2 regions of the Nocardiopsis sp. iso_238 genome follow, and region 2 is predicted to be linked to the other one. Evidence: predicted binding sites of a transcription regulator. Region 2 holds the regulator's gene; the other holds the start of a gene.

Region 1 (11,733 bases), 130 kb from region 2:
CGTCCTGCTGGTAGCCGTCGCCCTGTCGGCGATCCGGATTGTCCCGCAGGCACGCGCCTACAACATCGAGCGCTTCGGGCGCTTCATCCGCACCCTCGACCCGGGACTGAACTTCATCATCCCGGGAGTGGACCGGGTGAACACCAAGTTCGACCTGCGTGAACAGGTCTTCACCTCGCGTCCCCAGCCGGTCATCACCGAGGACAACCTCGTCGTCAACATAGACACCGTCCTCTATTACCAGGTGACCCAGCCCAAGGCCGCCGCCTACGAGGTGGCCAACTACATCCAGGCCATAGACCAGCTCACCGTCACCACGCTGCGCAACGTCATCGGCTCCATGGACCTGGAGAAGACGCTCACCTCGCGCGAGGAGATCAACACCCGGCTGCGCGGGGTCCTGGACGAGACCACCGGCAAGTGGGGAATCCGCATCAACCGGGTCGAGATCAAGGCAATCGACCCGCCGCCCACCATCAAGGAGGCGATGGAGAAGCAGATGCGGGCCGACCGCGACAAGCGGGCGGCCATCCTGCACGCCGAGGGTGAGCGGCAGGCCCGCATCCTCAAGGCGGAGGGGGCGCGCCAGCAGGCCATCCTGGAGGCCCAGGGTGACCAGCAGGCGGCCATCCTGCGGGCCGACGGCGAGGCCAAGGCGATCGAACGCGTCTTCCAGGCCGTGCACACCAACAACGCCGACGCCAAGGTGCTCGCCTACAAGTACCTGGAGACCCTGCCGAGCCTGGCCGAGGGCGAGGGCAACACCTTCTGGGTGATCCCGGGCGAGCTGACCGAAGCGGTGAAGAACGTGAGCCACGCCTTCGCCGGGGACGCCGCCATGACCGCGCCCTCCACCACGAAGGAACAGGCCCAGGAGGGGGAGTCGGGCGGACCGGCGCAGATCACCGGCCCGGACCCGGCCCAGGCCTCCGCCTCCGCGCAGGCGGCGCAGGAGGCCGCGGAGGCCGCCGAGCAGGCCGTGGCCGACGCGCGCGACGACGTGCGCAAGGCCGGTGCGCGGATGGGAACGCCTCCGGAGCCGCGGGAACAGGAGTGAGTGGCCGGACGACGGCGGGCCTCCGTGCCGGGGGCCCGCCGTCGCCCTGCCCGCCAGGCGGGCTCAGACCAGCAGCAGCTTGCCGGTGGTGCCCCGCGAGGCGAGGGCGGACTGCGCCGCGCCCGCCTCCTCCAGGGTGTAGCGGCCGCCGATCCGCACGTCCAGGCCACCCTTCTCCACCAGGGAGAACAGGTCGCCCGCGCGACCCAGGAGCTCCTGCCGGTCGGCCACGAAGTAGGCGAGGGAGGGCCGGGTCAGGTACACCGAGCCCGCGCTGTTGAGCCGCTGCGGGTCCACGGGCTCCACCGCGCCGCTGGACTGCCCGAACAGGGCTAGGACTCCGCGTGGGCGCAGGGACTCCAGGCTGGCGTCGAAGGTGTCGCGGCCGACGCCGTCGTAGACCGCCGCCACGCCCTCGCCGCCGGTGAGCTCCCGGACGGCCGGGGCCACCGGGGTCCGCGTGTACCGGATGACCTCGTCCGCGCCCGCCTCCCGGGCGATCCGCTCCTTCTCGTCGGTGGACACGGTGCCGATCACCCGGGCGCCGCGCGCCTTGGCCAGCTGGGTGACGAGCAGCCCGGTGCCGCCCGCGGCGGCGTGCACCAGCACGGTCTCGCCCTCGGCCACGGGGTGGACCGCGTGGGTCAGGTAGTGGGCGGTCATGCCCTGGAGCATGAGCGCGGCGGCCTGTTCGGTGCTGACGGAGTCGGGGACCGGGACGAGCAGGGACGCCCTGACCACGGCCTGGTCGGCGTACCCGCCCGGGGCCATCGCCCAGGCGACCCTCTGACCGACCCGGAGGTCGGTGACGCCCTCGCCCAGAGCGGAGACCGTTCCGGCGGCCTCCATCCCGGGGACGTAGGGGAGCGGGACCTGGTAGGCGCCCGAGCGCTGGTAGACGTCGATGAAGTTGACGCCTCGCGCCTCGACGTCCACGCGTGCCTCACCGGGCCCCGGAGCGGGGCTCTCGGCCTCGGTCACCCGAAGGACCTCGGGTCCGCCGTACTCCTCGATCACGATCACGCGCATGGTTCTCCTCAGGGGGCGGGACACCGCCGGGGCCGGGGCGCGGCCTTCGGAGCGCCCGCCTCGGAGACCCGGCTCAGCCGTCGACGTTGATCCTGTGGAGAGCGTAGTCCGTGTAGAGCGCGGCGATCGGCTCGGTCCCCGCGCCGGGGCGCATGACGACGCCGACCCTGCGCCGCTCCTCGTCGTCGAGGTCGCCGTCGTCGGGCAGCGGCTGCTGGTCGGTGGCGGAGAGCACGAGCTCGTCGTTGACCCACATGCGCAGGTCCATGTACGGGTCCTCGCCCTCCTCGGCCACGTACTCGCAGGCGAACTTGAGGTTGTTGGTGACGAGGTCCTCGACCCGGACGTCATAGGGCAGGCCCTCGACCGCGGACTCCTCGTTGTGGAGGTCGAAGGGCTCGAACCCGGCCACCTCGGTGGTCTCGGCGATCGCGGTGTCCCCGCTCTCCTCCGTCACCCGGCGGATCTGCGCCTGGGCGCCGTCGAAGCGCAGCAGGGCCTCGTACATGGTGCGTTCGTCCTCGCCCTCCTGGTCCCAGCAGCGCACGCCGAGGTTGGACTCGGCGGGGCCCTGGATCGGCACCAGGTTGGTGCTGATGAGGACGCGGTCCGGGGTCTCCCTGTCGTAGGGGACGATCGTGCCCCGGGAGGTGTAGATCGTGGGGTCGAGCTCGAACACCACGGCCTTCTCCTCGGCCCAGTAGCCGTCCGAGTAGTCCGGGTCCTGGGGGTCGAAGGTCCGGGTGTCCGACCACGCGGGGTCCGTGGCGAAGTCCGTGACGTAGATGCTGGTGGTGTCCGTCGGCGGGTCGTCCGAACGGGAGAGCAGGACGGTCGCGCCCACCCCCGCGACGAGGACCACCGCGAGGGCGGCACCGCCGATGAGCATCACCTTGCGGCGGCGGCCCGGGTCCCCGCCCCGGGGAGGGGCCGGGGGCTGACCCGGTCCGTTGGGTCCGTTGGGGGGACCGTACCCGGCGTGGCCGGTGTGGGCGGGCACCCCGTGGGAGGGCGAGTTCCCCGACACGGGCTGCTGGTACTGGCCCGGACCGTACCCGCCCTGCGGCGCGGAGCCGTGACCGGCGCCGTGGTGCGGCGGCGGGTGGCCGCCGCTCGGTCCGTAGTGGCCGTATCCGCCCTGCTGAGGACCGGACGGCGGTGTCTGTGGGGGGAGGTGCCCCTGGGGGTACTGCTGCGGGTGTTCCCCGGGTGGCACGGGCGGTGGGAACGGGGCCTGGTGGAGCTGCGTCTGCTGGGACTCAGGCGCCTGGTGGGCCGGGGGAGCCTGCTGCGCCGTGGGCGGCGGGTACGCCCGCGTGTGCGGCGGGGCGGCGCTCGGGTCGGAGGCCGACGGCTGGCCGTCCGGCGGCGTGGTGGCGCCCTCGACAGGGACCTGCTCCCGGAGAACCGGCTCGGTGGGCTCCGGCGGTCGCCCGGGCACCGGGGTGCTGCTCGGCGGCGCCCACGAGGTGGTGATCGTCCGCCGCACCTCCGCCTCCTCGGGGTCCTGCTGGCCGGTGAGGTGGGCCAGCAGCTGCTGGGAGGTGGGACGGTTCTCGGGCTTCTTGTCCAGCGCCGCCGTGACCAGGTCCACCAGGCTGGGGTCCAGCCCGTCCAGCCTGGGCGACGCGGTGGAGATGTTGTGCAGGACCGCGGGAACGGTACCCGCGTCGAAGGGCGCCCGGCCGATGCCCGCGAAGGCCACCAGGCATCCCCACGCGAAGACGTCGGCCGCGGCCGTGGCCTGTTCGCCCAGGATCAGCTCCGGCGCCATGTAGGAGGGGGTGCCCATGAGCTGGCTGGAGCGGGTGACCGCACCGCTGGCGTCGTCCAGGGCGCGGGCGATCCCGAAGTCGATCACCTTCGGGCCGACCGGGGACAGCAGCACGTTCGCGGGTTTGAGGTCCCGGTGCACGATCCCCGAACCGTGGATGGCGGTCAGCGCCGCCGCGACACCCATGGCCAGTCCGTCCAGCGTCCCTCCGTGCATCGGCTCGCCGCCCCGGACCGCCTCGTCCAGGTTGGGGCCCGGCACGTACTCGGAGACGATGAAGAGGGGTTCACCCTCCAGCCGGGCGTCGATGACCCCGGCGGTGGAGAAGCGGGCGACCCGGCGGGCGGAGGCGACCTCACGGGCGAAGCGCAGCCGGAAGGACTCGTCGTCGGCCAGGTCGGGGCGGATCAGCTTGACGGCCACGGCACGGTCGGCGGCGTCCCTGGCCAGGTACACGGTGCCCATGCCGCCGTGTCCCAGACGGCCGACGATGCGGTAGCCGTCGAGTTCGCGCGGGTCACCGGCGCGCAGGGGTTTGCCGCTTTCGTGTCCATTGGACGTCACAGTTGGGGGTCCCTCGTATGGATCGTGTGATTCGCGTCTAACAGCGTACCGATCTCGACACGCCGACGCGTTCCGGTTCTTCTCGGCCGTTCCGGGCGCGGAACCCGGCCGGAACTGGGCCGACACGGAGCTGGGCGGGTGGCTCCGCGCGGTCGGGTCAGGGCGCGCGGGGGGTGGGAGCGGTGGTCGGGGGTGTGCGGGCCCGGGGGCCGGTCGAGGTCTTTGACGGACGTCCGATCAAGGAGATGGAGGGTGGCACGATCCCGGATGCGACCGGAACAACGGGGGTTCGGGCACTCGGGGTGCTACCGGAAGTGATGTCGGGAACGCGGAAACAGTTCCACGGAACCCCCGCTTTCGCTAGGATTCGAATACTTGTTCGAACGCCTGGCCGTACTTCCCCACGGACGGGCGCTCCGGCGGTGTGCCATCCCGCGCCGCCGGACACCAGCCAGAAGGAGTCGGTCGATGCTGGGGGGAACTGTCGTGGGACGGTACTTCGGGGCGAAGGTCACGGTCGTCGAGGACGGGGGCCGACCCACCCGGTTCACCTGGGACGGCCGCGTGTACGGGGTGCGGAGGATCATCGACCACTGGGTCACCCTGCGCCGTGACTGGACACCCGGCAACGGGTCCCAGGTGCCCGAACGCCGACACTGGCGGGTCGAGGCGGGCTCCGCCTACGCACAGGGCGTGTACGAACTCCGGCACGACACGACCACCGGGGAGTGGTCGCTCAGCCGCGTCTGGGGCTGAGCGGACGCCACCGGTTCCGGTGCGGTCGGGCCGGGGAACCGTGGGAGGCGGCCGGGTCGGCCATCCGTACCGGCGGCCGTCACGGCCCGACCCGGTCGGGTAGGGGAGGCAGCCCCTCGCCGAGGCTGACGTCGCCGGGGACCAGACCGTACGAGGCCAGGTCGGAACGGCCCTCGTGCAGGGGCATCGCGTTCCGGTCGGTGCCCTCCCGCCGGAACCCGGCGGCCTCGGCCACCCGGCAGGAGCCGGTGTTCCCGATGGCGGCCTTGAGCTCCACGCGCTGGAACCCCTGGCCGAGGGCCCAGCGGGAGACCGCCACGACGGCCTCGGTGGCCAGCCCACGGCCCCGGCCCCACGGCGAGATCCAGTAGCCGATCTCGGTCACCATGGCCGCCCACTGCGTGCGCAGCAGCGCCACCGATCCCGTGAGCCGACCCGTCTCCCGGTCCACCACCGCCCAGTGCTGGCCGTCGCCGCCGGTACGGATGGCCGGGGCGAGGCTCAGGCAGAAGTGCTCGGCCGACTCCCGCGTGTAGGGCAGTCCGGGCGCGGGCAGCGGAATCCATCGTTGGAGCTCCGGGTCCACGCACGAGGCGTACACGTCGTCGATGTCCCGTTCGAGCACGGACCGCAGGCGCAGGCGCTCGGTCTCCAGGATCACCGCGGGCATGATCGGAGCGCTCTGGACGGTGGCCATGCGAGTGATCCCCCTGTTGCGTACGAACGGCCGTTCCGGGCACCGATCAAGATACGCGTCCCACGGGTGCGTGGAGCGGCGGGCCGCCGTCCCACGCACCCGCCCGATCCGGTGGCGGGACGCCGGAACGCCCCGCCACCGCGCGGGTTCAGAGCAGGCCGCTGGCGACCCGCTGGCGGATGACCGTGTCGAATGCCTCGGAGAAGGCGTTGCCGGGGCACTCGGTCTGGAGCCAGTCCCGGTGCCGGGCCACGGCCTCCTGTCCGGTCGCCGCCCCGGTGTCCGGGTGCACGTACTCGATCCGCTCGGACGGGTCCACGCCGGTGAGTGCGCACAGGACCCGCAGGACGTCCACGAGGGAGTCCTGGGCGGCCTGGGTCGGCAGCCCGTCGGTGAAGTCCCCGAGCAGGCACACGCCGATGTTGCCGTGGTTGAACCCGAACGCGTGGCCGGCCGTCACCGACTCGGCCAGGCCCGGCAGGGGGACCCCTCGGAAGATCGGGAGGCCGCCGCCCGAGTGGCGTCCCTCGTAGACCGTGCCCTCGGGGTCCACCAGCAGGTGGTAGCCGACGTCGCCCCACCCCTGCTGGACGGCGTGCAGGTGGTAGACGGCCCGCATGTCCGCCGCGTGGTCCTCGGTGGTCGCCATCGCCGTGTGGTGCACGGTCAGCGCCTGCACACGGTGGAACCGGGCCGGCCACAGGTCGTTGCCGTCCCCGTCGAAGCGCAGCGACTCGTCGGCGCCCCACCCCGCCCGGGTGCGGACCCGCAGCGTGGTGCCGCCGGTGAGGGTGGTGACCCCCTCGTCCTCGGTCGAGAGGGACACCCGCTCTCGGCCGCCGAACCGCAGCTCCTCGCCGTCGTGCAGGTTCACGGCGGTCAGGTCGGCGCCGTCCGTGCCGCGCACCTCGTAGCCGGTCGCGCCCTCGGGCGCCCGCGCCGTGGCGGAGGCCGTGGGCGCCAGGTGCTCGGGTCCGGCCGTGTGGAAGTGCAGGTCCTGCCAGTCGCCCAGGGCTCCGTCGGCGGTCTCGAAGCGCACGGCGGCGTTCTCGGAGACGGCCTCGGGCGCCTGGGAGACGGAGACGACGTCGAAGCGGAGCTCGGGGTGTACGAGGGCGCCGGTGGCGCGGGCCTCTTCGGCGAGGATCCTGGGTGCCGTCAGGGCGTCCGTGGTCGGCTCGGCGGCGGTCCGCGCGGAGGCGCTGGCGGAGGCGGGCAGCGCGGGGGCGAGCGCGGACAGGCCGGTGACGGTGGTGGCACCGGCGAGGAAGTGACGCCGTCGCATGGAGGGTCCGTTCCGTTCTACTGGGGGCGGATACCGGGGTCAGGGGCGTTCGGGTACGGAAGAGCGTGCCACAGCCCTTCGACGCCCGACACCCGCCGCGCGGGCGCCGGGCCCCGCCATGAGCCGTGTCGCCGGGTCCGGTCCTGGCCGCAACGGTGCTCCTCCACGAACCGAAAGCCCTCTCCTGGGCCGATACCTGGATCTGAGAACCAGAAAATGTACGGAGGGTGTTCGAGTCGTCGCGCAGCGGGGTGGCGAGGGGGGTGGCCGATGCCCGGTTCCGTTGTTTCTCCAGGTCAGTATGGGTTCGCGAGCGTAGTCAGGGGCGCGTCGCGACACCCGCGCCCCACTCCGGAAGGGCCGATCCCGGGCCCGAACGGGGCCCGAAACCCCTCCGGTCGCGGACCGCGACTCCCGTACACAGCCCGCGCCGACACGGACTCTGGCACAGTTGATGGTGACTTGAGGACCCCGGCAGTTCGGCCGGGGCGAGCCGCGCCGGGTCGGGGGGACCCGTGCGAGCGGCATGACCGCCGCGGACTACGCTGGTCCGAATCCGTAACGGACCAGGTGGAACCGGGCAGCTCACTGACCTCTTCTTCTCTTCTCTTCTTCGGGGAGCGACCATGACCAACGACGACCGCGAGGACCTCCGTCGCGGTGAGCAGGAGGGCGCGTGGCAACGGGGCAGCGGCCCCCTGCCCGGCCTCGGCGGCCTCCTGGACGGACTGCCCGAGAGCGGCAAGGGCGCCCAGGCGCGCGACCCCAGAGCCGTCGCGCCGCAGCACAACCCCTTCCGGAGCTCGTTCCCGGGGTCGGAGCTTCCGCCGCCCCCGCCCGGCCACCACTCCGCCGTCGAGCCCTCGCCCCCGGCTCCGGCACCCACGGCCTTCACCACACGGCCGCAGCAGGCCAGGCACCAGGCCCACCCGGAGACCGGGTCGCCCCAGAGCGGACCGGTCCAGCCCGAACCACGGCCGACGCGGCCCGAGACCCACGAGCCCCCCGTCGCCCCTCAGCGCGACCCCCGGTTCAACGTCATCCCCTTCCGCTCGGGCAGCCGCCACTCCGGCCCCGCGCAACCCGAACCCCCCACCCCGGCCGAAGCCCCCCAGCCCGGATCCGCGACCCCAGAGGACTCGCGGACCGGGACCGAGCGGCCCGAGCCCATCACGCACCCCGGCCCCGCGGACGAGAACCGCGCGGCCACCGAACCGAAGCAGAGCGACACCGTGCACGCACACGAAGCAGCGGCGCCCCTGGAGGTACCGCAGCACTCGGGTCCGCACCAGCGGACCGAACCGGAGGATCCCCAGACAGCGTCCGCCCCGGCCCTGGTCCCCGCCATCCAGGCCGCCCGTGAGGCGCTGAACGCCGAGACGCGGGGAGCCGAGCAGCCCTCCGAAACGCCGGGCGCCCCCGGCGACGACGTCTGGAGCGACGCGGGCCACGCCTTCGACGACGCCGAGCGCGCCGCCGTCTACCGCGCCATCCGCGACCGACGGGACGTCCGGACGGGCTTCCTGCCCGAGCCGGTCCCCGACGACGTCCTCACCCGCGTCCTGGAGGCCGCGCACCAGGCCCCGAGCGTCGGACACACGCAGCCGTGGGACTTCCTGGTCATCGACGACCCCGAGATCCGGGCGCGGGTGCGCGAGCTCGCCCGGGTCCAGCGCGAGGCCCAGGGCCACACCCGGCCCGGCACGCGCGCCCAGGCGTTCTCCGGGCTCAAGGTCGAGGCGGTGCTGGAGAGCCCGATCAACGTCGCGGTCACCGTCGACCCCAGCCGCGGCCCGCACAGCCCCGGACGGCACTCCAAACCCGCCTCCTACTCCGCGGCCCTCGCCGTGGAGAACCTGTGGCTCGCCGCCCGGGCGGAGGGGCTCGGCGTCGGCTGGGTCGCCTTCACCGACGAACGCGACGCGGCCAGCGTCCTCGAACTCCCCTCCCACCTAGAACTCGTCGCGTACCTGTGCGTCGGCTACGTCGAGGACTTCCCCACCGAACCCGAACTCGGCCTCTCCGGCTGGGCCAGGGGCCGCCCCCTGTCCTGGGCCGTGCACCGCGACCGCTACGGGCGCCGAGGTCTGCCCGGCCAGGAGCCGACCACCCTGCTGGAGGAGACCATCACCGCCATCGGAGCGCTGAACGCCCGAGCCGTGGAGGAGGCCAGGGACCGACAGGACCGGATGACCAAGCCGCAGGGCTCACTCGGCGTGCTGGAGGAGGTCTCGGTACGGCTCGCCGGACTGGCGGGGGAGTGCCCGCCGCCGGTGCCCGAACCCGCCGCCGTGGCGGTGTTCGCCGGTGACCACGGGGTGTACGCCCAGGGGGTGACCGCCTGGCCGCAGGAGGTCACCGCGCAGATGGTGCGCAACTTCCTCGACGGCGGGGCCGTGGTCAACGCCTTCGCCGAGCAGGTCGGCGCCGAGGTGACCGTCGTCGACGTCGGCGTGGTCGGGGACCTGCCGCGCGGCACGGGCCTGCTGCCGCGCAAGGTCGCGCGCGGGACGGCCGACTTCACCCAGGGTCCGGCGATGACCCGCGACCAGGCCCTCCAGGCGTTGGAGGGCGGTATCGAGATCGCCCGGGACCTCGTCTCGGCGGGCAACCGCTGCCTGGTCACCGGTGACATGGGGATCGGGAACACGACCCCGGCCGCCGCCCTGATCTGCGCGTTCACCGGAGCCGACCCCGCTGCGGCGACCGGTCGGGGGACCGGTGTGGACGACCCGACCTACGAACGCAAGGTGGAGGCGGTCCGCCAGGCCCTCAAGGCCAACCCGGTGGACGAGGCGGACCCGATCGGGACCCTCGCCGCGCTCGGCGGTCTGGAGCACGCCGCGCTGGCCGGGTTCGTCCTGGGCGGAGCGGCGCTGCGGGTCCCGGTCCTCCTGGACGGTGTGATCGCCGGATCGGCCGCGCTCGCCGCCGCCGCCATCTCGCCGGACTCCCTGAGCGCCTGCTTCGCCGGCCACCGGTCGACCGAACCCGGCCACGCCATCGCCCTGGAACACCTCGGCCTCACACCCCTGGTGGATCTGGAGATGCGTCTGGGCGAGGGCTCCGGCGCCCTGCTCGCGCTGCCGCTGCTCCAGGGTTCGGTGCGTGCGCTGCGCAACGTCGCCACCTTCGACACCGCCGGTGTGACCACCCGCCGGTGACCGGAGGACCGGGCGCCCGGTGAGACGACGGGACCCCGCCACCGACGAGGTGGCGGGGTCCCCACGGTCGGGGGCGGGGACGGAGGAGCGCACGCCGGGACCGCTTCCAGGCGCGTCCCGGGGCCGCTGATGCGGCACGCGTCACTCCGGTCCGCCGCCACCCCTTTACCTCCACGTGATGCCGCGTTGACAAGCTACTTTGGAGCCATCACCGAACATCGCTGGCGGCGCGCCGGGCCCGTCCGCGCGCGCACCCCGCCGACGGAGCCGGGGGCCGGTGCGGACGACCGAAGGGGTGCGATCCGTGACCTATCTCCTGGGCCTGCGCATGCGGGACCGCGACGTCCTCGTCGTCGGAGGCGGGAGGGTGGCCCAACGCCGGGTCCCCGTCCTGCTGGAGGCCGGTGCCCGCGTCACCCTGGTCTCCCCCGAGGTGTCCGCCGCGCTGGAGGACCTCGCCGACGCCGGGCGCCTGACCTGGCTCCGCCGCGCCTGGCGGCCCGGGGACGTCAGCGGACCCGACGCCCCCGCCTTCTGGCTCGTGCACGCCGCCACCGACTCCCCGGAGACCAACGCGGCCGTCACCGAGGAGGCCGAGGCGTCCCGGATCTGGTGCGTGCGCGCCGACGACCGCCACGCCTCCTCCGCCTGGACCCCGGCCAGCGGCTCCGCCAACGGCGTCACCGTGGGCGTCGTCGCTTCGGGCGACCCCCGCCGCTCCGCCGGGCTGCGGGACGCCGTGGTCGACGGCCTCGCCGACGGCACGCTGGACGCCCGGCGCGGTCGCGAACGCCTGCGGGGCGTCGCCCTCGTCGGCGGCGGCCCCGGCGACCCCGGGCTCATCACGGTCCGGGGCCAGCAGCTCCTCTCCCAGGCCGACGTCGTGGTGGTGGACCGCCTCGCCCCTACCCCGCTCCTGGACCGCCTCCCCTCCGAGGTCGAGATCGTGGACGCGTCCAAGATCCCCTACGGCCGTTCCATGACTCAGGAGGACATCAACGCCGTCCTCGTGGAACGGGCCCGTGAGGGCCGGTTCGTGGTCCGGCTCAAGGGCGGAGACCCCTTCCTCTTCGGGCGCGGGGGTGAGGAGGCCGCCGCGTGCGCCGCCGCCGGTATCCCGGTGATCGTCGTCCCCGGTGTGACCAGCGCCCTGGCCGGGCCCGCGAGCGCCGGGATCCCCGCCACCCACCGGGGGGTGGCGCAGGACGTGCACGTCGTCTCCGCGCACGTCGCCCCCGGTGACGAACGCTCCACCGTCGACTGGGCCGGGCTGGCCCGGGCGGGCGGGACCGTGGTCGTCCTCATGGGCGTCCAGCGCATCGAGGCCATCGCCGCCGCCCTCGTCGGGCACGGGCGCTCCCCGGAGACGCCCGTGGCCGTGGTCCAGGAGGCCACGCTGCCGGGTCA
Region 2 (11,733 bases):
GCGGGGAGCATCGTGACGAAGGTGCGTCCCCGGGGGATCACCATCGGGCAGATGACGTGGACGGGACCGCCCTGGCCGCGCTCGTAGTAGCTGCGGTTGAGGGCCTCGCCCGCGTTGCTGAGCGAGGTGGTCTTCTGCTCGATCCGGGTGTCGACGGAGGCGCCCTGCTCACGTGCCGCGACGAAGTCCCGGGGATCGAGGCCGCCCTCCGAACTCTGACCGGACCGCTGACCGGTCACCTGGCCCGCGGCCTGTTGGACTGCGTCGGTCACGGCCTGACGCGGGTCGCCCCCCTGGGCGACCGCGCCAGCCGCGCCGCGCACCGTTTGCGCGAACGACATAGGCATGCACTTCCTTGTGGCGGAACGTCGGGAACTATCGGCTTCGACGTCGCGTACCGCGATCTGGTTCCAGGTCGGAGCGGGTTCATCGCGGGACAAACCGGTAGTGGTCAGCCCCTAGCTTGGCACGACGGCCAGCCGAAACCCATGGGTCGTGTCCCGAGCGTGACGCGGTGTCAGCCGCACGGTGACCCTCGCGCGCCGCATGGCGCACCTCCGTGGGCTGGGACTAGCCTCGTCATGACCGAAACACCCGGAACGGGGAGCCCTCCATGCCCGCAGTACCCAGTGCCGTCCTGACCACCGCCGGGCTGATCGGCGGCTACTCCGTGGCGCGCGCCACCGGAAACCGGCCCCTCGGCGGCGCGGTCCTGGCCGGGTTCGGCGCCGCGGCCTTCGAGACCACGCGCCGCAGCTCCGGCCTGGGCACCGCCATCGCGCTGACCGGCGTGTACGTGGCCGCCTTCGGCCTCTCGCACCCGCTGGCCAGGAAGGTCGGTTCGTGGCCCGCCGTCCTGGGGGTGACCGCGGCGACCGCCGCCGTCGCCGTGGCCTCCGGCGACCGTTCGGAGGCCTAGCGGCCGTGGATGTAGGCCTCCAGCTGGGCGCGGTCGTCCTCCAGCACCCGGAGGCGGCTCTTGACCAGGTCACCGATACTGACGATCCCGGCCAGCCGTCCCTGCGAGGTCACCGGGACGTGCCGGAACCGGCGCACGGTCATGCGTTCGCTGACCTCCTCGACGGTGTCCTCGGGGGTGCAGGTGACCACGTCGGCGGTCATGATGTCGGAGACGGGGGCGGACAGGACCTCGGGGCCCCGGCGCTCCAGGTGACGGACGACGTCGCGCTCGGAGACGATCCCGACGAGGGTTTCGCCCTCCGCGACGACGACGGCACCGATGTTGTGCCGGGCGAGTTCGGTGAGCAGCCGGGCGACGGTCTCCTCGGGGGCGACGCTCACCACCTCCGGGCCCTTCGCCCGCAGGATCGCGGCTATCAGCATGGGAACCACCTTCCGCCGGGGTTCCAAGGGTTACCCGCTCGCCTCCCCCGCCAACCACAGGTGTGGACCACGCCCCGGGACCGGCGTCCCGGGGCGGTGCGCCCGGTTCAGCTGCAGCCGCTGGTGGCGCCGCAGCCCTCGCAGGCGTAGCAGCTGCCGGACGGGCGCATCCTGGTCCCGCAGGTGGTGCACAGGGGCGCGTCGGCCATGAACCCCTCCGAGAAGTTCTCGCTGGGGTGGCCCTCCCGCGCGGCCGGTGCCTCGGTCGGGGCCGCCGACTGCGCGTACGACTCCACCTGGACGGCCGCCTGGACCGGGTCCTCGCCGTGGACCCGGGCCTCACGCTCCGAGGCGGAGAGCACTCCCAGGGCGGCCCGCTCCTCGTGGGGCAGGTGGTCCAGGGCGAGGCGGCGGAAGATGTAGTCCACCACCGACTGCGCCATACGGATGTCCGGATCGTCCGTCATGCCCGCCGGGTCGAACCGCATGTTGGTGAACTTCTCGACGTAGGTCTCCAGCGGAACCCCGTACTGGAGGGCGATGGAGACCGCGATGGAGAAGGCGTCCATCACCCCGGCCAGGGTGGAACCCTGCTTGCCGAGCTTGAGGAACACCTCCCCGAGCCCGCTGTCGGGGTAGGAGCCCGCGGTGATGTAGCCCTCGGCGCCGCCCACCGAGAACGAGGTGGTCTCGCTCGGCCGCTTCTTGGGCAGGCGCCGCCGCACGGGCTTCGGCGCCTCCACGGTCTCCCCGGCCGCCCCCGAGGTGGACAGGGGCTGACCCACCTTGCAGTTGTCCCGGTAGACGGCCAGGGCCTTGAGCCCCAGGCGCCAGCCCTCGTAGTAGATCTCCTCGAAGTCGGTGACCGTCGCCGCCTCCGGCACGTTCACCGTCTTGGAGATCGCCCCCGACAGGAACGGCTGGGTGGCCGCCATCATGCGCACGTGCCCCATGGGCTGGATGTACCGGCGCCCCATGGCGCAGTCGAACACCTCGTAGTGTTCCCGACGCAGCCCGGGGGCGTCCACCACGTGCCCGTGCTCGGCCACGTGGTCGACGATCGGCTCGATCTGCTCGTCCTGGTACCCCAGGTTCCGCAGCGCCCGGGGGATCGCCTGGTTGACGATCCGCATGGACCCGCCGCCGACCAGTTTCTTGTACTTGACCAGCGAGAAGTCCGGCTCGATCCCGGTCGTGTCGCAGTCCATCATGAACCCGATGGTCCCGGTGGGGGCCAGGAGGCTGGCCTGGGCGTTGCGCCAGCCGTGGCGTCCACCGGTCTCCAGGCAGCGGACCCACTCCTGGGTGGCGGCCGCGTGGACGGGCTCCTCCAGGGTCCCGACGGTGCGCAGGTCGTCGTTGGCGGCCGAGTGCTTGCGCATCACGCGTTCGTGCGCCTTCTCGTTGCGCGCGTATCCCTCGTAGGGTCCGACCACACCGGCCAGTTCGGCGCTGCGGCGGTAGGCGGCGGCGGTCATCAGCGAGGTGATCGAGGCGGCCACGGCCCGCCCGCCCTCGGAGTCGTAGGCGTGGCCGGTGGCCATGAGCAGGGCGCCCAGGTTGGCGTAGCCGATCCCCAGCTGCCGGTAGGCGCGGGTGGTCTCACCGATCCGCTCCGTGGGGAAGTCCGCGAAGGTGATGGAGACGTCCATCGCCGTGATCACCAGTTCGACGAGGCTGGTGAACCCCTCGACGTCGAACGTGTCGTCCTCGCGCAGGAACTTGAGCAGGTTGACCGAGGCCAGGTTGCAGGACGAGTCGTCCAGACTGAGGTACTCACTGCAGTTGGCGACGACCGTGCCGCCCACGACGTAGGAGTGGTTACGGGGCTCGGTGAGGTTGTAGGTCGTCTCGAACCCCTGGGACTCGCGGGAGACCAGCCGTGCGGTGGTGCGGGTCCGGTACGTCGTTCGATGGTCCAGGGCCGCACCCAGTTTCTCGCGCTTGCTCTCGATCGAGAAGTTGACGAGCGCCGAGTACTCCGTGAGGAACGAGGACGAGACACGGAGGTCGAAGAACGGACCGTCGCTCCCGTAGGAGACGCTGGTCCCGTCCTTGCGTGTGTAGGTGAAGGTGTCACGCCTCCCCTCGCTGGTCCGGTACACGCGGCTGGCGATCCCGAACGGGGCCAGAAGCTCCTGGACCTCGCGCACGAGCCGCTCTGATCGACTCCCCAGACCGACGTGGCGTGTTCCCTTCTTCCTCTGGTCCACCACGCATCCGTCCGCGTCGAACAGCCCTTGGAGGAACTCGAGGACGGTCTCCTCCGAAGCCTCGAACATCGCGGGTGGCACGGACTTGTCCGCCGCTCGGGCCCCGAGCCCGAGCGCGCGAACGAAGGCGACCATCGCCCTGCGTGTGACCCTGAGCTGCTGGGTGCCGTTGGGCTGGAGGCTGGGCTTGCTCCGGTGCCCGGTGATCCGCTCGATCAGATCCAGGTGTCGGGGCAGGACCTCGGCCTGTTCCTCGGCTGTCCCGTAGACGGTCACCACCTTGTTGTCGTCGATCGAACCATCCCCGACCAACCATCCGAGGTAGTGGGCCAGGTCGGGATCCTCGTCCCACTTCTCCGGGAGGACGACACCGCGCACGCCGGTGGTCCGCGCCGCCTGCCGGGCCGCCTCCAGTGCCTCAGCCGGAACGTTCTGCTCGGGGTTGCTCCTCGGGGCGTACTGGAAGGAACGGACGACCTCGTCCTCCTTCTCCAGGTCCTCCGCGTGCACCCAACCTCGGTTGCCGGTCCACACCCGGTGGTTGGGGGTGCAGCGCAGGACGGACCCGTCGCTGAATCGCAGTTCGAGGATCTCGTTGACTCCGGTGACCATGTACCGCGTGGGCACGGTGGCCACCACCGTGTCCCTCGCGTCCGTGTCCGCGGTGACGTCGTTGGTGTACACCGCGAAGGTCTCCCCCTCCGCGGCGCGGCGGACCAGGTCACCGATGGGGATGTGACCGCGGTCGGTCAGGACTCTCTGGTCCGCGGGGAAGCACGGGTTGCTCGCGCTGATGCGGCCGCTCTCGGGGTTGGTGTGCCAGTCCTGGATGGTGCCGTCGTACTGGATGCCCGGGTCGGCGCACTCCCACGCGGCGCGGGCCATCCGGTGGAAGAGCTCCTTCGCGTCGACCGTGGCGACGACGTCACCCGTGGTGCGGGAGGTCAGGCCGAACTCGGAACCGGTCTCCACGGCGCGCATGAACGCGTCGGACACGCGGACGGAGTTGTTGGCGTTCTGGTACTGGACGCTGAACATGTCGTCGCCGCCCAGGTCCACGTCGAAGCCCGCGTCGCGCAGGGCGCGGATCTTGTGCTCCTCACGGGACTTGGCCTCGACGAACTCCTCGATGTCGGGGTGGTCCACGTCGAGCACCACCATCTTGGCGGCCCGGCGGGTGGCACCGCCGGACTTGATGGTCCCGGCGGAGGCGTCCGCGCCCCGCATGAAGGAGACCGGGCCCGAGGCCGAGCCCCCGGAGGACAGCAGCTCCTTGCTGGAGCGGATGCGCGACAGGTTCACCCCCGCGCCGGAGCCGCCCTTGAAGATCAGCCCCTCCTCCTTGTACCAGTCCAGGATCGACTCCATCGTGTCGTCCACGGACAGGATGAAGCACGCGGAGACCTGGGCCTTCGAGGAGGTGCCGACGTTGAACCAGACCGGCGAGTTGAAGCTGAACAGCTGGTGGGCCAGGGCGTACTTGAGTTCGTGGTCGAAGACCTCGGCGTCCTGGTCGGAGGCGAAGTAGCCGTGCTCGCGGCCGGTGCTCGTGTAGACGCCGACGACGCGGTCGATGAGCTGCTTGAGGCTCCACTCGCGCTCCGGCGTGCCCACGGCACCGCGGAAGTACCTGCTCGCCACGATCTGGGTGGCGTTCACCGACCAGGAGGAGGGGAACTCGACGCCGCGCTGCTCGAAGTTGACGGTGCCGTCGCGCCAGTTGGTCATGACGACGTCGCGGAGTTCCCATTCGAGGGTGTCGTAGGGATGGACGCCCTCGGTGGTGTTGACCCGGGCGAAGCTCAGGCCCTTGCCCCCGCGCTGGGCCGTACCGCTCGTCTTTCGCGCCATGGCAGTGTCTCCCCCGAAGGTCATGCGCGGACCCGGCGGTGACCGCGCGGACGTTCATGTGTGTTCGGGGTGGTGCGGAGTACGGTGTCCGCCGTGCTTCCGCCCACCTCGCGGTGGCGTACCGGGTCCTACCCGGTGGTGTCGACCGCGGGCTCCGTCTGGCCCTCGCGGTCCTCCCGCAGGCTGGCGATCTCGGCCTCGAAGTCGGCGAGGCTCTCGAACCCGCGGTAGACGCTGGCGAAGTGCAGGTAGGCGACCTCGTCCAGGTCGCGCATGGGGCCCAGGATGGCCAGGCCGATCTCGTGGGCGGGCACCTCGGCCACGCCGCGGCCCCGGATCTCCTCCTCGACCTGCTGGCCGAGCTTGGCGAGGGCGTCCTCGGAGACGGGACGGCCCTGGCAGGCGCGGCGCACTCCGGCGATGATCTTGGTGCGGCTGAAGGGTTCGGTGACCCCGGACCGCTTGGCGACCATCAGCAGGACGGTCTCCTGCGTGGTGAAGCGGCGTTCACAGACGGGGCAGGTCCGGCGGCGCCGGATGGCCGCGCCGTCGTCGGTGGACCTGCTGTCGATCACCCTGGTGTCCGGATGACGGCAGAACGGACAGTGCATCCCGGTTCACCTGGCTTTCCTGTACCCGACCAACAACCCTAGGAGTCTACTTAACCACAACTTATTGACTACGGCCCCCGTGTCAACACCAGATGTTGTGGTCGAACCTAGGCGCTGGGGCGGACGCCCGCAACCCTGCCCACGGCGTGTCCCCAATCCGGGAACCGGGGCGGCCGAGGAACGGGGTTCGAGGAGGTGGAAACGGGGGGTGCGGCCGAGGGAGCCGAATCCCAGGATAAGGGGGCGCGGACGCGCGGCCCGACGCCCGCCACACCGAACCGCCGACCGAATTCCACTCCCTCCCGAGGCCACGGAGTGGCGGCGGGGCACGGCGAGACGAACCCCATACCGGATCGCGCATTCCACGGACAACGGCCGCGGCGCGCGTGTACACACATAAGTGCGACCACCGGAAATCGGCTCCCGAAAACACAAAGGGAAATCCCTCCGCGATCCCGTCCACAGGCTCTCGAACGCTTGTTTGATATCACCGTGTGCAACGACTAAAGTTGACCTTGATTTCACACCGGCTTCGCCGTCCGGTCCGCGTGGCCGGTGACCGGCCACACACGCAGGCCCTGACCGAACCGAACACCGAGGAGGCCCGGCCGTGCCGGAGGAGAACCCCGGAGCCGTCGGCTCCGGACCCACCACCGTTCTTTCGCCCGTCGGCGATCCGGGCGCGTCCGTGCCCGACACCCCCAAACTCACCGCACGCCAGCAGAGTGTCCTCAACTGCATCCAGAGGTACGTCCGGGAACGGGGTTACCCGCCGTCCATCCGGGAGATCGGTGACACGGTCGGCCTGTCCAGCCCCTCCAGCGTGGCGCACCAGCTGAAGGTGCTCCAGCGCAAGGGGTACCTGCACCGGGACCAGAACCGGCCGCGCGCCGTGGAGCTGCGCACCCCCGGCCGGGAGGCCTCCCAGACCCTCACCCAGGAGGAGCTCACCGCCGACTCCACCCGGGCCGCCTCGGTCCCGCTGGTCGGCCGGATCGCGGCCGGTGGCCCGATCCTCGCCGAGGAGGCCGTGGAGGACGTCCTGGCACTGCCGCGCCAGCTGGTCGGTGAGGGCCGTCTGTTCATGCTCACCGTGGTGGGCGACTCCATGATCGACGCCGCGATCACCGACGGCGACCTGGTGGTGGTCCGTCAGCAGCAGACCGCCGAGAACGGTGACATCGTCGCGGCGATGCTGGACGACGAGGCGACCGTCAAGGTGCTGCGCCGCGAGCCGGACGGCCACGTGTGGCTGATGCCGCGCAACGACGCCTACGAGCCGATCCAGGGCGACGAGGCCACCATCCTCGGCAAGGTCGTCACGGTCATGCGCAGGGTCTGAGCGCGGATCCCCGAGCCGGGGGCGGTGGGCGGGCCGATACGCTGAGGGCGTGTCGACACCTGTCTCCGCCCCCGTGTCCCCTGCCCCGACCCGCACCCTCCTGGCCGCGATCCTGGCCGCCGGGACCCTGCTGGTCTCCGCCTGCGCGCCCAGCGACGGCGACGGGCCCGCCCTGCCCGGCTCCCCCGGGCAGGAGCGCGAGGTCTCCTTCGAGGGCGGCGGCTTCACGGTGCCCGGCACCTTCACCGCCCCCGCGAACGACGGGGGCACCGTCCCCGGGGTGCTCATCATCTCCGGTAGCGGCCCCACCGACCGGGACGGCAACGGCTACGGACGCCCCGAGGCCAACACCAACCTGAACCTCGCCCGCGTGCTGACCGGAGCCGGTGCGGCGTCCCTGCGCTACGACAAGTTCGGCAGCGCCGACCCTGCCGACCTGACCGAGGCCGAGGAGGAGGCCCTCGACCGACCGGTCGACCCCCTGGTCTTCGAGCAGCAGATGGCCGCCGCCTACGCGGAGCTGGTCGCCCAGCCCGAGGTGGACCCCGAACGCACCGTCATCCTCGGTCACAGCGAGGGCGCCCTGTACGCCCTGCGCGCCCATGAGGTCCTCGACGCCGAACCGGCGCTGGTGCTGGCCGCTCCTCCCGGCACCCGGATGCTCGACCTCATCGACCGCCAGGTGTCCGAGCAGGTCCGCACCGCCGAGGCCCAGGGCGGTGTCGGTGAGGTGACCGCCGCGAAGATGCTCTCCGACCTGCGGGCGGGGCGGGCCGCGGTGCGCTCGGGATCGGAGATGCCCGAGACCGACGCCACCGGGCTGTTCGACGAGAACGGCGCCGACTACCTCGCCTGGATCGACTCCTTCGACCCGGTCGAGCTGGCCGAGGAGCTGCCCGGGGACACCCCGGTGCTGGTCCTGTGGGGCGACCGGGACGCCCAGGTCAACGAGGAGGAGATCGACCGGCTCATGACCGGTCTGGACGGCGCCGAGCGGGTCGACCTGGCCGGGGTCGACCACATCCTGCGCGAGTACGACGACACCCCGGGGGCCGCGGCCCTCGACGCGGACCGCGCGTTCTCCCCCGACGTCACCCCTGCGCTGGAGCGGTTCCTCGACGGCCTCTGGTAGCGGAGCCCGCCTACGGTCCCCCGGGGAACGGCCACCGCCCGCCCCGGCGAGTCACCGGGACGGGCCCCCGGCCAGCGACCCGACCGACTCAGTCGATCGTCCTGACCACGCGGGCGGGGACCCCCGCGACCAGGGTGCGGGCGGGTACGTCACGGGTGACCACGGCCCCTGCGGCGACCACCGAGCCGTGACCGACGGTCACTCCCTCCATGATCAGGGCGGACGCCCCGATCCAGACGTCGTCCTCGATGACGATCGGGGCGTTGGAGATGTACTCGCGGCGCTCGGCGAGGGGCAGCGGGTGCCCTCCGGTGATGAGGCTGACCTTCGGGGCGATCATGACGCGGTCCCCGATGCGGATCCCGCCCCTGTCCATGAACGTGCATCCCTGGTTGACGAAGACGTTCTCCCCGAACGTCGTGTTCAGCCCGTACTCGGTGAAGAAGGGCGGATAGACGGTCACCGAGTCCGGCAGCGGGCCACCGAACACAACCGAGAGTAGTTCCGCTCGGCCTTCGCCGTCGCTGAAGGGCAGCATGTTGAGGCGGGAGGTCGCGTCGGTCACCTCCGCGACGCGCTCCGCGAAGCGCGCGAACTCGGGTGTCCGGACGTACAGGACCTGGTCTGATGGAGTGGGCATACGGCGATCCCAGCACCCGGAGCGGGCACGGTCAAACAACTCACGACCGCCCTGACACAACCGATGGTTGTGAACGTAGGCTGAAGCCGTGGATGTCGAAGCGCTGCGCACGTTCGTGTCCGTCGCGGAGGTCGGCCAGTTCCAGGCGGCGGCGGGCGAGCTCGGGATCAGCCAGCAGGCGGTCTCCAAACGGATCGCGTCCCTGGAGGGGCGCCTCGGGGTCTCGCTGTTGGTCCGAACTCCCCGGGGGTCCCGGCTGAGCCTGGACGGGCAGGTCCTCCTGCCGCACGCCAGGAAGGTCCTGGCCGCCGTCGCGCAGGCCGAGCGGGCCGTCCGCCCCGGTGTCCGGCCCCTGCGCGTCGACGTCCTCAACCGGCGCATCGCTCCGGCCCAGGCCGTCTACCGGTTCTACCGGTCCCGCCCCGGGATGAGCCTGGACACGGTCACCCTGGGCGACGAGAACGCGGCCCAGGCCACGCGGGCCGTGCTCGATGGCACCGTCGACGCGTCCTTCCGTGCCCTGTCGGCGGACCGGGTTCCGGCCGGGATCAGCGCCGAACGGCTCCTGGACGCGCCTCTGGAGCTTCTGGTCGGGCCCGGCCACCCGTTGGCGAACGCGGCCCGGGCCCGGCCCTCGGACCTGGTCGGCCACCGTGTCTGGATCCCCGGGATCAGCCCGGGTACGGAGTGGGCGGAGTTCTACCGGTCCCTGTCCGAGGCCTTCGGTCTGAGCATCGACGCGCTCGGCCCCCACTTCGGTGACGAGGCCCTGATGGACGCGCTGGCCGAATCGGACTCGCTGGCCACCCTCGTGGGCGGCGGGGACCGGTACCTGTGGCCCCGGGGCCACGACCTGCGACGCGTCCCGTTGCACGGGCCGACCCCGGTCTACCCGCACATGCTGCTCTTCCGGACCGGGGACCGGCACCCGGTGCTGACCGCGTTACGCGACCACCTGCGCATCTCCGGGCCGCGGACCCCTGACGACGCGTGGTTGCCGGACTGGGTGGACCGCTGACCACGCGCCGCGACGGCGCGCACAGCCGGGCGGCCGTGTTCCTGGAGCATTCAGCGTTCGCGTCGCCAGGCTGCCTCGCGCATCGCTGGACGGCTCCGCCGTCACCGGCGAGAGCGCCCGCGGAACACGTCCTAGTCGGCCTCGGGGTCGGGCAGCTGCTCGACGACGGCGCGGGCGAGGAGTTCGGCGTCCTCGGCCGCGTCCGCGCCCTCCACGGACCCGACCGCGTCGTAGTCGGTGGCGGCGGTGTAGCAGGACTCCACGTACAGGTTGGAGACCCGCACGCCCACGCAGCCCACCTGGAACGCGCCCTCCTCGACCCAGGTGAGGGCCTCGTCCCCCAGGCCGTCCACCGGCTGGGCGTCGTTCGCGCCCGCCGTGGAGCGCAGGGTGTCGGCGGCGGTCTCCGGACCGCCCTCGACCGGGGCGGCGACCAGGACGAGGGTGGCGGCGGAGGGCACGGACTCGCCCGCCCCCTCGGGGGTGGCCCAGCGACACTGCCACCCCGTCCCGAAGGCGTCCTGCACGGTGCCGACGGTCTCCTCGATCTCGCTCTCGTACCCGGGCACGAGCTCCTCGAGGGCCTCGGTCTCACCGATCCCGCACTCGGGCGCGGCCTCGAACGCGCCCTGTTCCACGCCGTTGCCCAGCAGGTACCAGGCGAGCCAGCCGGCGAGGGCGAGCACGGCCACGATCAGGACGACGAGCAGGGTCACGGCCAGGCCCCGGCTCTGCGGCGGTGCGGCACCGGGGTCCTCGGGCTGGCCGAAGGGCTGGGGTCCGGGATACGGGCCGGTCACAGGGCCTCCCCCAGCTGACCGGCGAAGGCCACGACGGTCTCCTCCGCGCGGTCGAAGGACACGGGGTCGTCGGCGTCCACCGCGCTGTAGGAGACGCGGACCAGCAGGTTGTCACTGTGGAAGGCGAGTTCGGCGGTGCCGGGGACCTGGCCGCGCCAGACCTCGGCCTCGGTTCCGGACCCCAGGACCACGGTGTCGCCGCGTGGCGGGACCAGGGCGGCCTGGGCCAGGGCGGCGGACTCGTCTCCGGTCACGGTCGGCTCGGCGGAGGCGTCGGTGAAGCGCGCGGACAGGTCCACCCGCAGGACCCCCTGCTCGTCGCCGCCGAGCCCGGTCGTGGTCCACACGCACGCGGTGCCGTCCCCGCCCGCCAGGGGCCCGCCGCCGTCCGACTCCAGGACCGCCCCGGGGAGCGCCTGGGCGATCGCGTCCTCGGGAACCACGCCGCACGGGGGAGCCGCGGCGTACGCGTCACCGCCCCTGGGTTGGTCGGGGTCGCCCCCGGCCAGCCAGAGACCGCCACCGACGGCGGCGGCGGAGACCGCCACCGTGCCCGCCACCACGATCGCCGCCCGCACCCACGGTCGGGGTCCAGCACCCGTCACAGAGCCCACCCGGACACCGCCTCCCCATCAGTCGTCACGCCCAAGGTAGGGGGCGGTGGTCGCCACCGCGACCACCGCCCCGCGCGACGGATCACCCGACGACGATGTTCACCAGCTTGGGCGCGCGGACGATCACCTTGCGCACGGTCTTGTCACCGATGAAGCTCTGGGCCTTCT

What was found. Region 2 encodes LexA, which represses DNA repair genes until DNA is damaged. Its sites were predicted from a motif close to TCGAACANNTGTTCGA; they were not measured.
Region 1: a site for LexA is predicted at 4,792-4,807, ahead of AC0VYL_RS06610 (DUF6504 family protein). Genes of this name have one in related genera too.

The regions. Positions count from the first base shown of each region.
Region 1 covers NZ_CM149668.1:1,468,737-1,480,469, forward strand. Annotated here, with positions in the region: gene AC0VYL_RS06595 (SPFH domain-containing protein) at 1-1,057, shown strand, start outside; gene AC0VYL_RS06600 (quinone oxidoreductase family protein) at 1,121-2,086, opposite strand; gene AC0VYL_RS06605 (serine/threonine-protein kinase) at 2,160-4,424, opposite strand; gene AC0VYL_RS06610 (DUF6504 family protein) at 4,893-5,180, shown strand; gene AC0VYL_RS06615 (GNAT family N-acetyltransferase) at 5,260-5,877, opposite strand; gene AC0VYL_RS06620 (peptidoglycan recognition protein family protein) at 6,026-7,162, opposite strand; gene cobT (nicotinate-nucleotide--dimethylbenzimidazole phosphoribosyltransferase) at 7,789-10,326, shown strand; gene cobA (uroporphyrinogen-III C-methyltransferase) at 10,631-11,733, shown strand, end outside.
Region 2 covers NZ_CM149668.1:1,602,536-1,614,268, reverse strand. Annotated here, with positions in the region: gene AC0VYL_RS07225 (SPFH domain-containing protein) at 1-341, opposite strand, end outside; gene AC0VYL_RS07220 (hypothetical protein) at 614-919, shown strand; gene AC0VYL_RS07215 (CBS domain-containing protein) at 916-1,344, opposite strand; gene AC0VYL_RS07210 (vitamin B12-dependent ribonucleotide reductase) at 1,452-5,408, opposite strand; gene nrdR (transcriptional regulator NrdR) at 5,537-6,019, opposite strand; gene lexA (transcriptional repressor LexA) at 6,708-7,361, shown strand; gene AC0VYL_RS07195 (alpha/beta hydrolase family protein) at 7,411-8,493, shown strand; gene AC0VYL_RS07190 (sugar O-acetyltransferase) at 8,582-9,133, opposite strand; gene AC0VYL_RS07185 (LysR family transcriptional regulator) at 9,222-10,151, shown strand; gene AC0VYL_RS07180 (hypothetical protein) at 10,283-10,951, opposite strand; gene AC0VYL_RS07175 (hypothetical protein) at 10,948-11,556, opposite strand; gene leuS (leucine--tRNA ligase) at 11,648-11,733, opposite strand, start outside.